DNA from 3 places in the Streptomyces sp. NPDC036764 genome. Region 1 is predicted to be linked to each of the others. Evidence: riboswitches for the same ligand, from Rfam matches in the RefSeq annotation. Region 1 holds a riboswitch; each other region holds the start of a gene.

What was found. A riboswitch is a leader RNA that binds a small molecule or an ion and turns the genes downstream of it on or off. The one in region 1 is predicted to bind cobalamin.
Region 2: it holds a riboswitch for cobalamin, as region 1 does, so the genes downstream of both, ACZ69Q_RS23115 (cobalamin biosynthesis protein) here and ACZ69Q_RS02985 (hypothetical protein) in region 1, are expected to answer to the same signal.
Region 3: it holds a riboswitch for cobalamin, as region 1 does, so the genes downstream of both, ACZ69Q_RS21900 (ribonucleoside-diphosphate reductase subunit alpha) here and ACZ69Q_RS02985 (hypothetical protein) in region 1, are expected to answer to the same signal.

The regions. Positions count from the first base shown of each region.
Region 1 is NZ_JBVJPT010000001.1:699,691-704,328, reverse strand. It holds gene ACZ69Q_RS02995 (PRC-barrel domain containing protein) at 46-399, opposite strand; gene ACZ69Q_RS02990 (PP2C family protein-serine/threonine phosphatase) at 703-2,043, opposite strand; gene ACZ69Q_RS02985 (hypothetical protein) at 2,243-2,554, opposite strand; cobalamin riboswitch at 2,730-2,908, opposite strand; gene ACZ69Q_RS02980 (short-chain fatty acyl-CoA regulator family protein) at 2,937-4,373, opposite strand.
Region 2 is NZ_JBVJPT010000006.1:65,791-70,428, reverse strand. It holds gene ACZ69Q_RS23120 (cobyric acid synthase) at 1-1,180, opposite strand, end outside; gene ACZ69Q_RS23115 (cobalamin biosynthesis protein) at 1,177-2,118, opposite strand; cobalamin riboswitch at 2,221-2,360, opposite strand; gene ACZ69Q_RS23110 (CU044_2847 family protein) at 2,590-2,979, shown strand; gene ACZ69Q_RS23105 (nSTAND1 domain-containing NTPase) at 3,023-4,638, shown strand, end outside.
Region 3 is NZ_JBVJPT010000005.1:263,576-268,213, reverse strand. It holds gene ACZ69Q_RS21905 (ribonucleotide-diphosphate reductase subunit beta) at 1-547, opposite strand, end outside; gene ACZ69Q_RS21900 (ribonucleoside-diphosphate reductase subunit alpha) at 547-2,928, opposite strand; cobalamin riboswitch at 3,053-3,189, opposite strand; gene ACZ69Q_RS21895 (GNAT family N-acetyltransferase) at 3,242-3,748, opposite strand; gene ACZ69Q_RS21890 (NACHT domain-containing protein) at 3,904-4,638, shown strand, end outside.

The sequences.
Region 1 (4,638 bases):
TCTTCGCAGAGTCCCGGGGCTGTTTTCCTCAGAAGAGGCGTCGGATCAGGCGAGCGGGCCGATGGTGCCGTAGTACGTGCCCAGCTCGTCACGGTAACGGTGGTCGCCGAGGTGCTTGTCCTGGTCGAACTCGGGAGCGTCCTTGATCTGCTGCTTGGTGCGGTCGACGAAGATCTTCTGCCCCTCCGGGTCGATGCTGACCACCGTGCTCGCCGGGAGCAGAACCTCCTTGCCGAAGATCCACACACCGGTGTCCACCACCAGGTAGGCGTCACCGACCTCGTCGGAGTGCTTGTCGACCTTGCCGATGCTGCCGTCCGTGGCCTCGACCTTGTACCCGGTGAGGTCGGCGCCCGTCAGCCCCGCCGTCGGCTTGTAACTCCACACATTTTCAGTCACGCGAAAAACAACTCCTCCGGTAAACGGAGGACAGCAGGGTCCCCGCTGTTCCTCCTTTTTCCAAACGCGCACACAGCGTTTTCCATGACCGCTGCCGTTTGCGGGTGCCCTGCGTTCGGGGTTTCACGCTCCCAATCAAGCCAGGTTCTCTGATTCTTGTGCCGGAAAATACGCAGACAGCGCCCGCCCTGGTTACTACGCTTGGATATTCGGCTGGAAATAGGAGTGCCCCGGGGCGATGAAAATCACGGAAATGACGCCGCCAGGACTGTCGCGCTCGCAGTGGGCGCCCTGCATGTCGGTTCAGGTCCGTGGTGGGACTCGCAGGGCGAGCAGAGCGGTGTCGTCGCTCGCCCAGTCGCCGCTGTACTCGGCCAGCAGTTCGCCGAGGTGGGTGACGATGCCCTGAGCGTCCAGGTCACGGCAGCCTGCGAGGGCGGCGGCCAGCGCGTCCTCGCCGAACAGGGGGCGTTCGCCGGAGGCGGCGGTGCGGCGGGCGCGGGCTTCGGTGGCGCCGTCGGTGTAGAGGAGCAGGGTGTCGCCGGCGGCGAGGCGGAAGCGGACGTCGCTGAGGTGCACGTCGGGCAGGACGCCCAGCAGGCTGCCGGGCCGGCCGACTTCGCGGACACGGCCGTCGGCGCGCCGGATCAGGGCCGGAAGGTGGCCTGCCGTACAGAGGCGGCCCGCGATGCCGCCGGGGGTGGCGCGGAAGGTGGCGTAGACGGCGGTCAGGAATCGTTCACCCTTGCGCTGGTCGAGCAGGGCGGAGTTGAGGTGCCCCAGGACGGTGGCGGGTGAGAGATGCTGGGTGGCCTCGGCCCGCAGGGTGTACCGGGCCAGTGCGGTGACCTTGGCGGCTTCTGTGCCTTTGCCGCATACGTCGCCCATGACGGTGCACCACCACGGCCCCTTGGCGTGAAAGAGGTCGTAGAAGTCGCCGACCACCATGGTGCCGCCCGCGGCGGGCAGGTACGAGGCCGCCGTCTCCAGCGCGGGGACCTTGGGCAGTGCCGGGGGCAGGAGACTGTCCTGGAGGCTGCGCGCCAGCTTGCTGGAAATTTCCAGGGCGTCCTGGGCTGCGGCGAGAGCCCCCTGCACGGTCGTCAGGGTGGTACGGAGGTTGATCTCATTGCTGACGGCGCGGGCCATGGCGGCCAGCGTGCCCAGCTCCGCGGACTGCCAGGCGTGGGAGTTGTCGTCGATCACGCACATACCGCCCAGCACCTCGCCGGCCGGGCTGAGGATGGGATAGCCGGCCCAGGCACCGATCTTCGTCGGCGCCACGGAGGGATGTTCGTGGGTGCGGGGGTCGGCTGCGGCGTCCTCGACGATGAAGGGCTGCCCGGCCAGGCCGATGAGGAAGGAGCAGAAGGTCTCGCCCACCAGGCTCTGGCGTTCGGCCAGTGACCTGTCGGGTACTCCGATGGCGGACTTCCAGAACGAGCGCTGTTCGTCGACCAGGGTGATGAAGGCGCGTCCGCAGCCGGTGACCGCCGCGGCGAGTTGGGCCAGGTCGTCGAAGGCATCCTCGGGTCCGGTATCCATCAGTCCCGTTGCCGCCACCGCGGCCAGCCGTCGGGGATCCGACAGGGCCGCCGGCAGTCCGTCGTCTCGCAGGCCCCCGGCGAACATGCCCTCCGGCATGCGGCACCCCCTGCCTTCGGCGCCCAGGATCCGGCAGCAGTCACAACGGTGATCGGACCGCCGGACGTCAACTCAATTGACGCATCGCCACAGTAGTCCCCCGTCAGGCGACACAGACACCGAAAGACACATCTGCGCTGGTCAGGGAGTCAACGGAGGCCGAAAGACCAACTCAGCGGTCCGGCCTGGCGGCCGGCACTCACTGTTCGGGCTTCGCCCTTCCCGCGTCTCCGGCCCGCCGGGGCGGTGTGAAGGTGTAGAGGTCGAGCACGTCGGGGCAGGGTGCCACGCCGGGGCCGCCGGCCCGGACCCAGGTGATGATGTCCTCGGTGGCGTCGGGATCGTTGACGAGGCCGAGCCAGACGGGGCGGGCGCCGGACGCGCGGGCGGCGGCGGACGGCTGGACGACGATCACGTTGGCGTGTTCGCACACGTCGAGGCATTCGGAGACGCGCACGGGCACGTTCTCGGCGAGGCGCGCGGTCTGCTGCGCGTGGTCGACCCCGGGCACCTTCGGGGTGCCGCAGCAGCAGTCCCGGCAGACGACGACGCGGCACGGCGCGGGTGATGCGGCGGTGGGTGCCGGGGGTTCGGTCGGCGCGGACGCGGGGCGGGAGGGGAGCACGGGCAGCCTCGGGTGTCGGGGCTCGTACGCGGAGCCCGGCCTACGGACGTCCTCCTCGCCGGGCGGCGTGGAGGTGCCAGCAGGTCTTCGGACTCGGGTTCGTCCGGTCGGGGCCGCCTTCCCGGTCTCCCAGTGGCGTTCGGTGCCCCGCCCGTCCCCCTCACCGCTGCGCGTCAGTTCCGGATTCGCACCGGATTCCCTGGCCTCGGATGTGGCTCGACTGGCCCGCCGAGGCTATCAACTCCGTATCCCCAACTCCGTACCCCTCTCAGGTCGTGCGCTCGGTCACCGGGTACGGCACGAAGGTGCTGGTGTTCTCGTCGATGCGCAGGGTCCGCCCGAGGGGCGGCGCGGCCCGCTGGGGGCAGTCGAGGCGTTCGCAGACGCGGCAGCCCATGCCGATGGGGATGGCGGCGGAGGGGCTGGTGAGGTCGAGCCCGTCGGAGTAGACGAGGCGGTGGGCGTGCCTGATCTCGCAGCCCAGCCCGATGGCGTACGTCTTGCCGGGCTCGCCCCAGCCTCCGCGGTGCCGGGTGACCGCGCGGGCGGTCCACAAGTACCGCTGCCCGTCGGGCATTTCGGCGACCTGGACGTGGATGCGGCCGGGTGCGGCGAACGCCTCGTAGACGTTCCACAGCGGGCAGGTGCCGCCGGCCCGGGAGAAGTGGAACCCGGTGGCGGACTGCCGTTTGGACATGTTGCCGGCCCGGTCGACCCGCACGAAGGAGAAGGGCACGCCCCGCAGGCGAGGGCGCTGGAGGGTGCTGAGCCGGTGGCAGACGGTCTCGTAGCCGAGGCCGTAGCGGTCGGTGAGCCGCTCGATGTCGTAGCGCACCTCCTCGGCCGCCGTGTGGAAGGCGGTGTACGGCAACACCAGCGCGGCGGCGTAGTAGTTGGCGACGCCGATGCGGGCCAGGGTGTGGGCGGGCGAGCCGGCCGGGAAGTCCTCGGCGGCCTGCCGGTCCAGTTCGCCCGCGTACTCCAGCAGGGCGAGCTGGGTCGCCATGCGGAAGGCGCGCTGGCCGGGGCGCAGGAGGGTCGACAGGTGCAGGGTGCGGGTCGCCTCGTCGTAGTGGTGCAGTCGGTCGCCGGCGCCGGTGGGCGGGCGGATGCCGGGGGTTTCGGGGGTGTCGGCCAGGCGGATCCCGTGGGCGTCGGTCAGGCGTTGGGTCAGGGCACGGAGGACCTCGCCGGGCCGGATGCCGATCCGCTCGGCGAGCTGCTCGGCCGCCAGGTCGGTGTCGTGGAGGTAGTTCTGGCGGCGGTAGAAGAAGTCGCGGATCTCCTCGTGCGGCGAGCGGGGCGGCGAGTCGCCGGTGTCGCGGCCGTCGGCCCCCGCGAGCCGTTCGGACAGCAGTTGGTTGCGGCGGCCCAGGTCGAGCAGGACCTGCGCGACCGCGGGCATGCGTGAGGCCAGTTCGGCGAGGTCGGTCGGGGAGACCCGGGCGGCGGCGATCTCGCCCGTGAGCGCCTCGCGCAGGTCGGCCACGAGCCGGGCGGTGTCGCGCTCGGAGAAGAAGCCCGGGTCGACGCCGAACGTCTCGGTGAGCCGGAGCAGGACGGGCACGGTGAGGGGGCGGGAGTCGTGCTCCATCTGGTTCAGATAGCTCGGGGAGATGCCCAGGACGCGGGCGAGTTCCGCCTGGCTCATCCGGCGTTCCTCACGCAGCCGCCGCAGCCGCGCACCCGCGTAGGTCTTGCTCACCCGCGCACCTCCAGGTCCGAGACGGTTCGGGACCCGGTCAGCGTACGCGAACGCCCACCTCGCACAGCCTTCGCAAGCTTGGCAAACAGCGGCGAAAAGATTCGCAGAACTTGGCAGACGTCCATCATTGATGGCACTCGGTGCCAGTGTCAGAGTCTTCCTGCGACCCGCCGAACCCTGTTGGAGGCCAGCAACATTGCTCTGCTTCGCCCCGGGCGACGGCGGGCCGCATTCCCACTTCACGACACGCAGTGCCGTCCCATGT
Region 2 (4,638 bases), on a different contig from region 1:
CGACCTGCTCCCCGAGGGCCTCGCCGACGGGCCGGGTCAGGGTCTTCTCCCGGGCGAACCGCACCCGCACGGGCAGCACCCCGAGCCCCTCGACCTGCCCGCGCCGGCTCTCGACGTCGTCCTCGATGTGCTCGCCGAGGACCTGGAAGCCGCCGCAGACGCCGAGGATCGGCCGCCCCTCGGCAGCCCTGCGGGTAAGGGCCCTCGCGAGCCCGCGCTCCCGCAGCCACTCCAGGGCGCGGACGGTGCCCCGGGTGCCGGGGACCACCACCAGATCCGCGTCGGCCAGTTCCTCCGGCCGGTCCACGAACCGCACGACGACGCCCGGTTCTGCGGCGAGGGCGTCGACGTCGGTGAAGTTGGACATCAGCGGCACGGCGCACACCGCGACCCGCAGCACGTCCTCACCGACGGGGGAGGAGACCTGGGACTCCCGTACGGCGCCCCGCAGGGACACCCGCAGCCCGTCCTCCTCGTCGATGCCGAGCCCGTGCCGGAAGGGCAGGACGCCGTAGGTGTGCCGCCCGGTGAGGTCGTGCAGCATGTCGAGGCCGGGTTCGAGGAGCGAGACGTCGCCGCGGAACTTGTTGACGAGGAACCCGGCGATCAGCTCCTGGTCCTGACGGGACAGCAGCGCGACGGTCCCGAAGAAGGAGGCGAAGACGCCGCCGCGGTCGATGTCGCCGACGACGAGCACCGGGAGCCCGGCATTGCGGGCGATGCCCATGTTGACGATGTCGGTCCGCCGCAGATTGATCTCGGCCGGAGAGCCGGCCCCCTCACAGATCACCGCGTCATAGGTGCCCCGCAACTCGGCGAGGCACTCCAGCACGGTCCCGAGCAACTGCTGCTGCCGCCCGCCGTGGTACCCGCGCGCACTCAGCTCACCCACTGGCTTGCCCAGCAGCACGACCTGACTGCTCTGCTCACCACCCGGCTTGAGCAGCACGGGGTTCATCAGCGCGGTCGGCTCGACGCGGCACGCCTGCGCCTGCATGGCCTGCGCACGCCCGATCTCGGCGCCCTCGCGCGTCACGAACGAGTTCAGGGACATGTTCTGCGCCTTGAACGGCGCGACTTTCACCCCCTGCCGCACCAGCCACCGGCAGATCCCGGCGGTGACGACGCTCTTGCCGGCGTCGGAGGTGGTGCCGGCGACGAGAAGGCCACCGCCCGTCATGAGGTTCGCCCCTTCGCGATGCGGCGCGCGGCGACACAGACGCCGAGCGCCAGCCAACCGATGCGCTTGGACAGCCGTACGGCCCGTTCGATGTCGTGGGTGCCGACGGCCCGCCCGTTCTGGTTGAGCACGGGCCGGTGCTCGACCCGGCCGCCGTAGGAGAGGGTCCCGCCGAGCCGTACCCCGAGGGCCCCCGCGAACGAGGCCTCGACGGGCCCGGCGTTCGGGCTCGGGTGCGCGTCGGCGTCGGCACGCCAGGCCCGCAGCGCCCCTCGGGGATCGCTGCCGGCGACGGTGGCGAGTACGGCCGTCAGCCGCGCCCCCGGCCAGCCGGCCACGTCGTCGAGCCGCGCCGAGGCCCAGCCGTAGCGCCGGTACCTGGGTGACTTGTGCCCGACCATCGCGTCGAGCGTGTTCACGGCCCGGAAGCCGAGCAGTCCGGGCACGCCGCCGACGGCCCCCCACACCAGGGCCCCCACGACGGCGTCGGAGGTGTTCTCGGCGACGGACTCCACGACCGCCCGCGCGATCCCGTCCGCGTCCAGCGCCTGCGGATCCCGCCCGCACAGATGCGGCAGCCGCGCGCGTGCCCCCTCGACGTCCCCCGCCTCCAGGGCACGCCCGACGGCCCGGGCCTCCCGGGCGAGCGAGGTGCCCCCGACGACGGCCCAGGTGGCGGCGCCGGTCAGCGCGAGTGAGGCGGCCGGGGAGGTGCGGACGGCGCGGGCGGCGACGGCACCCAGCGCGACAGCGCCACCGGCGCACACGGCGGTGTGCACCGCGCCGCGTGCCCTGTCGTCGCGCCACAGCACCCGTTCCACGGCGGCCGCGGCCCGTCCGAACGCGGCGACCGGATGCCCCCGGCGGGGGTCGCCGAGCAGCAGATCACCGAGGAGCCCGGCGGCGGCGCCGTACGCGAAGACGCGATCGGCTCGCATCGGGGTCAGCCGACCGTGAGGTCAGACGAGGGTCTGCTACTGCGTGTCGATCGGCAGGCGGGCATCGCGTTGTGTCCTCACTCAGGGTGTCCACGCCCTGGTTCGACGAGACCGGCGGCGAGAGTTCCTGGCTCCCGGGGATTGCTACCCCGGTGACAGTGGCGGGACCGCGCCGGACTCACACCGGCTTCCTCTTCTGCCGCCGTACTTGGCCCCGGCAGTCCACCACGGGGTTCCGAGGGGCGTCAACTTGCCGTTGACCTGCGACGGAGGAGTGTGCGCAGGCCCATAGGAAGGAGTGTGTCCGGGCCCACTCGGATGGAGCGTGCCCCGAGCGGGGGCCGACCACTCCCTTCGGTGCCAACTCCGGTGCCTGGTCAGCGTGTTGATCGCTGTGACGTCTCGATCGCCGGCAGCTACCGTGTGGTCCCACCGGCTCCTTCCGTACCACAGGACAGGTCCAGCATTTCCATGACAGGCATCACCACGATCGAACTCGACGACGGCTCGTTGCTGCGCGTGGAGACCACTGCGCCCGGCCCGTCGCAATCCGCGCCCGCCAGGTCGTCCTCCACCGCGGACGACGCGTACGAGCCCATCGGCCGGCCACGCGTCGTGCAGAACGTCGGAGAAGCCGCCGACACCCTGCGCGAGGCCGTCGACCGAGTGCGCCCGGCCGTCCAGGACATCGTCGACTCGCTTCGCACCATGCCACGGCGTCCCGACCGGATCACTTTGGAGTTCGGCGTGAAGGTGACCGCCGAGGCCGGTGTGGTCGTGGCGAGAACCGCCGCCGAGGCGCACTTCACCGTGGGAGTGGAATGGGACGCCAGCGTGGGGGGCGCAGCCGATGCCACTTGACGCGTTACCGCTGCGTGCCCGGTACGAACGGGGCGCTGCCCGCGTGTTCGACTCCGAGGGAGTGGTCGCGGGCGCCGGGTTCCTGGTGGCCGATCGACTGGTGTGCACCTGCGCCCATGTGGTGCAGGAGGCGGACGGACGCCGGCCGCGACGACCGGTGACCGTGGACTTCCCGCTGCTGGCGGGAGCCGACCCCGGCCCGGGCGTCCCTGCCGAAGTGGTCTCCTGGCGGCCCGACGACGACATCGCCGTACTGCGGCTCTCCCGCGCGGTGGAGAACACGGAGCCGCTTCCGTTCGCGTACGAGGCGGGCGACGAGTGGGGCAGGCCGATACGCGCCTTCGGGTTCCCCGAGGACGCACCGCGCGGAGTGAACGCCACCGGCGTGCTGCGCGGCCGGCAGCGCGCCGATCGCCTCCAACTCGACCTGGCGGCGCAGGGGGTGGCCATCGGACGCGGCTTCAGCGGGGCCGCCGTGTGGGACGTGGAGCGCGACGCCGTGGTCGGGATGCTGATCACACGCGGCCGTCATGGCATCAGCAGCACCGCCTACCTGATACCGGCGGACCGGATCATCGACTCGGACGTGCCACAGCAGTGCCCGTTCCGCGGCCTGGACCGGTTCGAGGAGGAGGACTTCCGGTACTTCCACGGGCGCGAGAGCGAGGCACGCGAACTCGTCGACGCCCTCGGCTCCCGGCCCATGACCGTCCTCGTCGGCCCATCCGGCAGCGGTAAGTCCTCCCTGCTCAGAGCAGGGCTGCTGGCCGAACTGCGGCGCGCGGGGACGCCCACCGCGCTGCGCATACCGCAGCCCGCCGACTCGGCAGACGCCGCGGCCGAGGACGCGGACGCCTGGGTGGCCGAGGCCGTCACCGCCGCCTGGCAGGCCGCCGCTCCCGACGCCGCCGCCCGCCGGGACAGGTTCGACGCGGTGCGCGAGGCGTGCACCGGGCCGGAGAGCGAGCGGATCGCCCTGCGCGGCCGGCTCTGCGACGAAGTCGGTTCGCGTGGCGCCGTACTGCTCCTCGACCAGTTCGAGGAGTACGCCGCCGCCGTGCCGCACGGTGCGTTACGGGCCTACCGTGTGCTGTCGTCGCTGACGCAGGCTCCCGACCCCGCGCAGGGCGGCGGGCTGCGCGTGGTGCTGACCGCCCGGTCGGCCACGCTGGAGGTGCTCACCGCGGCCGACACGTCGGGCGGGCTGAGCCGCGCGGTGACGTTGCTCGCGCCGATGACCGTTCAGGCGCTGGCCCGCGCCGTGGAGGAACCGGTCAGGGCGGTTCCCGGGCTCCGCCTGGCCGACGGCCTGAGCCGGCGCCTCGTGGACGACGCCGTCGGCGAGCCGGGCTGCCTGCCCCTGCTGCAGTTCGCGCTCACCCAGTTGTGGCGGCGCCGCGAGGCCGGCACCCTCACCCACGCCGCCTACGACGACATCGGTGGCGTCGGCGGCGCGCTGGCCGCGTACGCCGACACCACGCTGGACGAGTGCCTCGCGGACACCGGCGTGGACGAGGACGCCGCCCGTCGGCTCTTGCAGCAACTGACCCGGCCGGACGGGCAGGGCGGGTTCATACGTCGTGCCGTACCGATCCACCGGCTGCCGCCCGGGCAGGCCGAGCTGGCACGCGCGTTGGCCGGACGCCGCCTCCTGGTCTG
Region 3 (4,638 bases), on a different contig from region 1:
AGAAGAACAGGCCCTCGATGCACGCGGCGAAGCAGATCAGGTTGAGCAGGAAGCGACGCCGGTCGGCCTTGGTCTCCAGGCGGTCCAGCTTCTCGACCTCGTTGATCCACTTGAAGCAGAACTCGGCCTTCTCGCGGATCGAGGGGATGTTCTCGACGGCGTCGAAGGCCGCCGCCCTGTCCTCCGGGTCGGGCAGATAGGTGTCGAGCAGCGTCAGGTAGAACTGGACGTGCACGGCCTCCTCGAAGAGCTGGCGCGACAGGTACAGGCGCGCCTCCGGGGAGTTGATGTGCTTGTACAGCGTCAGCACCAGGTTGTTCGCCACGATCGAGTCGCCCGTCGCGAAGAACGCGACCAGCCGGCCGATCATGTGCTGCTCGCCCTCGGACAGCTTCGCGAGGTCGGCGACGTCCGAGTGGAGGTCGACCTCCTCCACGGTCCAGGTGTTCTTGATGGCGTCCCGGTAGCGCTCGTAGAAGTCCGGGTAGCGCATGGGGCGCAGAGTCAGCTCGAAGCCGGGGTCGAGAAGGTTCTGGTTACTGGGCATTACTGGCAGGCCTCGCAGGACTCGGGGTTTTCCAGGGAGCAGGCGACGGCGTCGGGCTCGGCGACCTGCTGGACGGGGATGGTCTTCTCGGGCTGGGCGGCCTGACCCTGGGCGGCGCGGGCGATACGGGTCGCCGGGCGCGAGCGCAGGTAGTACGTCGTCTTCAGGCCCGACTTCCAGGCGTACGCGTACATCGAGGAGAGCTTGCCGATGGTCGGCGTCTCCAGGAAGAGGTTCAGGGACTGTGCCTGGTCGAGGTACGGGGTCCGGGCCGCCGCCATGTCGATCAGGCCGCGCTGCGGGATCTCCCACGCCGTGCGGTACAGCGCCCGTACGTCCGCCGGGATCCAGGCGAAGTCCTGCACCGAGCCGTTGGCATCACGCAGCGCCTCGCGGGTGCGGGCGTCCCAGACACCCAGCGCCTTCAGCTCGTCGACCAGGTACGAGTTGACCTGGAGGAACTCGCCGGAGAGCGTCTCGCGCTTGAACAGGTTGGACACCTGCGGCTCGATGCACTCGTAGACACCGGCGATGGACGCGATGGTGGCGGTGGGCGCGATGGCCAGCAGCAGCGAGTTGCGCATGCCGGTCGCGGCGATCCGCTCGCGCAGCGCGGCCCAGCGCTGCGGCCAGGCCGGCTCGACACCGTAGTGGTCGGGGTGCAGCACACCCTGGGCGGTACGGGTCTTCTCCCAGGCCGGCAGCGGGCCGTTGCGCTCGGCGAGGTCGGCGGACGCCTCGTACGCGGCGAGCATGATGCGCTCGGCGATGCGCGTGGAGAGCTGTTTCGCCTCGGCCGAGTCGAAGGGCAGCCGCAGTTTGAAGAAGACGTCCTGGAGGCCCATCGCGCCCAGGCCCACCGGCCGCCACTTGGCGTTGGACCGGCCCGCCTGCTCGGTCGGGTAGAAGTTGATGTCGACGACGCGGTCGAGGAAGGTGACGGCCGTGCGGACCGTCTCGTCCAGGCGCTCCCAGTCGATCTCCCCGTCGCTCACGAACGCGCCGAGGTTGACCGAACCCAGGTTGCAGACCGCCGTCTCCCCGTCGTCGGTGACCTCCAGGATCTCCGTGCAGAGGTTGGAGGAGTGGACGACATGGCCCGGCAGGGCCGTCTGGTTGGCGGTGCGGTTGGCGGCGTCCTTGAAGGTCATCCAGCCGTTGCCGGTCTGCGCGAGGGTGCGCATCATGCGGCCGTACAGATCGCGGGCCGGGATGGTCTTGCGCGCCAGACCCCGCTCCTCGGCCTTGCGGTAGGCCGCGTCGAACTCCTCGCCCCACAGGTCGACGAGCTCGGGGACGTCGGCGGGCGAGAACAGGGACCACTGGCCGTCGGCGTTGACCCGGCGCATGAACTCGTCCGGGATCCAGTGCGCGAGGTTCAGGTTGTGCGTACGGCGGGCGTCCTCACCGGTGTTGTCCCGCAGCTCCAGGAACTCCTCGATGTCGGAGTGCCAGGTCTCCAGGTAGACCGCGGCCGCGCCCTTGCGCCGGCCGCCCTGGTTCACGGCGGCGACCGAGGCGTCCAGGGTCTTCAGGAACGGGACGATGCCGTTGGAGTGCCCGTTGGTGCCCCGGATCAGCGAACCCCGGGAGCGGATGCGGGAGTACGACAGGCCGATGCCGCCGGCGTGCTTCGAGAGGCGGGCGACCTGGTGGTAGCGGTCGTAGATGGAGTCGAGCTCGTCCTTGGGGGAGTCCAGGAGGTAGCAGGACGACATCTGGGGGTGCCGGGTACCGGAGTTGAAGAGGGTGGGGGAGGACGGCAGGTAGTCGAGGCGGCTCATCAGGCCGTAGAGCGCGGAGACCTCGTCGACGGAGCGGACGGTGTCGTCCTCGGCGAGACCGGCGGCGACGCGCAGCATGAAGTGCTGGGGCGTCTCGATCACCTTGCGGGTGATGGGGTGCCGCAGGAGGTAACGGCTGTGCAGGGTGCGCAGGCCGAAGTAGCCGAAGCGGTCGTCGGCGGCCGTGTCGACCAGCGCGTCGAGACGGGCCGCGTGGATGCGCGCGAACTCGGCCGTGCGGTCGGCGATGAGGCCCTCGCGGTGGCCGACCGCGACCGACTCGGTGAAGGACGTCACACCCTGCGAGGCTGCCTCGGCGGCGATGGAGATGGTCAGCAGCCGGGCGGCGAGCCTGCTGAAGGCGGGGTCCTCGGAGATGAGGCCGGCCGCCGCCTCGGTGGCCAGCTCGCGCAGCTCCGCCTCGTCGGCCCGGGCGGACCGGCCGCGCAGTGCGGCGGCGGCGACCCGGCCGGGGTCGGCGTCGGGGAGGTCGGCGGTCAGCTCGGTCAGGAGCCGCAGCAAAGCGGTTCCCGGGGCGTCCTCGTCGGTTTGGACCTGAGAGACGGCTGAGGCCGGTTCTGCTGGCGCGATGGTCACGTGGGGGCTCTCCCTCGCTCGGCACGGGGGCCTTGCGGAGGGCAGGGGGCAGCACACGAGCGCACGCGGCGTCGCGTCCACCGGCCCATTCCACGAGACCCGGACGTCGGGCGCACCGGCCGGTCGGCCGGGCGCGCTGTCGGCAGGTCCTCGGACTGACTCCTGTGCACGGTTCTGGGAACAGACATGCACAAGTACACCGTTGCGGGACAGTTCCGGATTCGCACCGGATTCCCCTGCGGCGACAGCGAGCATGAGCATACATCTTGTGCTCGCCCGCCACGCCACCCCCAGATGTTGTGTCGCGGTGGTTTCAGAGCGTCAACTCATAGGTGAGGAGAGTGATGTCGACGAGCTGCGGGATCGGATTCCAGTCCCGCTCGGGTGTGCGAACGAAGCCGAGCCGTTCGTAGATGCGGTGGGCGCCGTGCATGGTGCGCTGGGTCGACAGGACGATCCGTACGCAGCCCTCCGTGGCCCGGGCGCGGTCGACGCAGGCGCGCACGAGGGCCTCGCCGGCGCCGCGTCCCCGGGCCGCGCGGTCGACGGCGAGCATCCGGATCTCGGCCTCGCCGGGGCGCGCTATGTCGGCCATCGGGCCGCCGCCCGGCACGAAGGTCACCCCGCCCAGCAGCCGGCCGTCCACGACGGCCACCAGCACCTCGGCGGCGGCCGCGCGCTTGGCCACATCCCTGAGCTCGCCGAGGTACTCGTCGCTCTCGCCGAAGTCGAGGAGTCCGTCGTGGAGGTAGGCCCGGGCGGTGATCTCACCGAGCGCGTCGAACTCGCCGGGCGCCGCCGGCCGGATCGCGATGTCCATACGCCGAGTCTGCCGGACGGCCACGGCGGCGGGCCCGTGGATTTCCGCCGAGGGCCGCCGGGTTGCGGGGAGTTCAGGGAGTGCTTCCATGGAGATAGGTGTCGGCGCCTCGCGGTCGCTCCGTTTCGAGAGCCGTTCTCGGAAGGAGACGAACGATGACGAGGGTCGTCCGTCGCCCGCCCGGCAAGAAGCGGCCGCGTGACGCGCCGATGGCGACGCTGGCTCCGAGACGGGCGGGCAACTGGGTCAGACAGGGGGCCGTGGGCCACTGGCACCGGCTGACGATCCGCCTGGAGGCCCGCGGCGGCACCGCCCGCCCCAGGAAGTGGCGGCGCTGGTTCACCTACACCAATGTCACCCGGGCCATCTGGACGGTGGCCGCGCTGGCCGTGCTCGCGTGGGTGGTGGAGGGCCTGTACATCCTGCTCTCGGGCCACACGACCGGCTTCGAGAAGTGGCGGCAGGGCAACGACGGATTCGACACGGTCATGCGCTTCGTCGGCCCGGTGCTCGCCGCGTCGCTCGCCGCCGCGCTCTTCCTGTTCTGGTGGTACCGGTGGACCAAGCGGCGTTATCTCGCCAAGGCACGGGGCGACCCCCACCGGCTGGTGCTCACCGCCGGGCCGGACGCCGCCGAGATCGTGGGCCGGGAGGAGATCGCCCAGGTCATCGCCGAACGGCTGCGCGACCGGGACACGCGCCGGCCCTATCTGCTGGTCGGCGGCGTCGGTGTGGGCAAGACCGCCGTCCTGGTGCGGCTCACCGAACTGCTGGCGGAGCAGAACGCCGTACCCGTGCCTATCCGGCTGCGGGACGCGAACGGCACGACCGACCTGAACTTCGAACGCATGGCCAAGGCGCGCTTCACCGAGGAGGCCCCCCGGGGCATC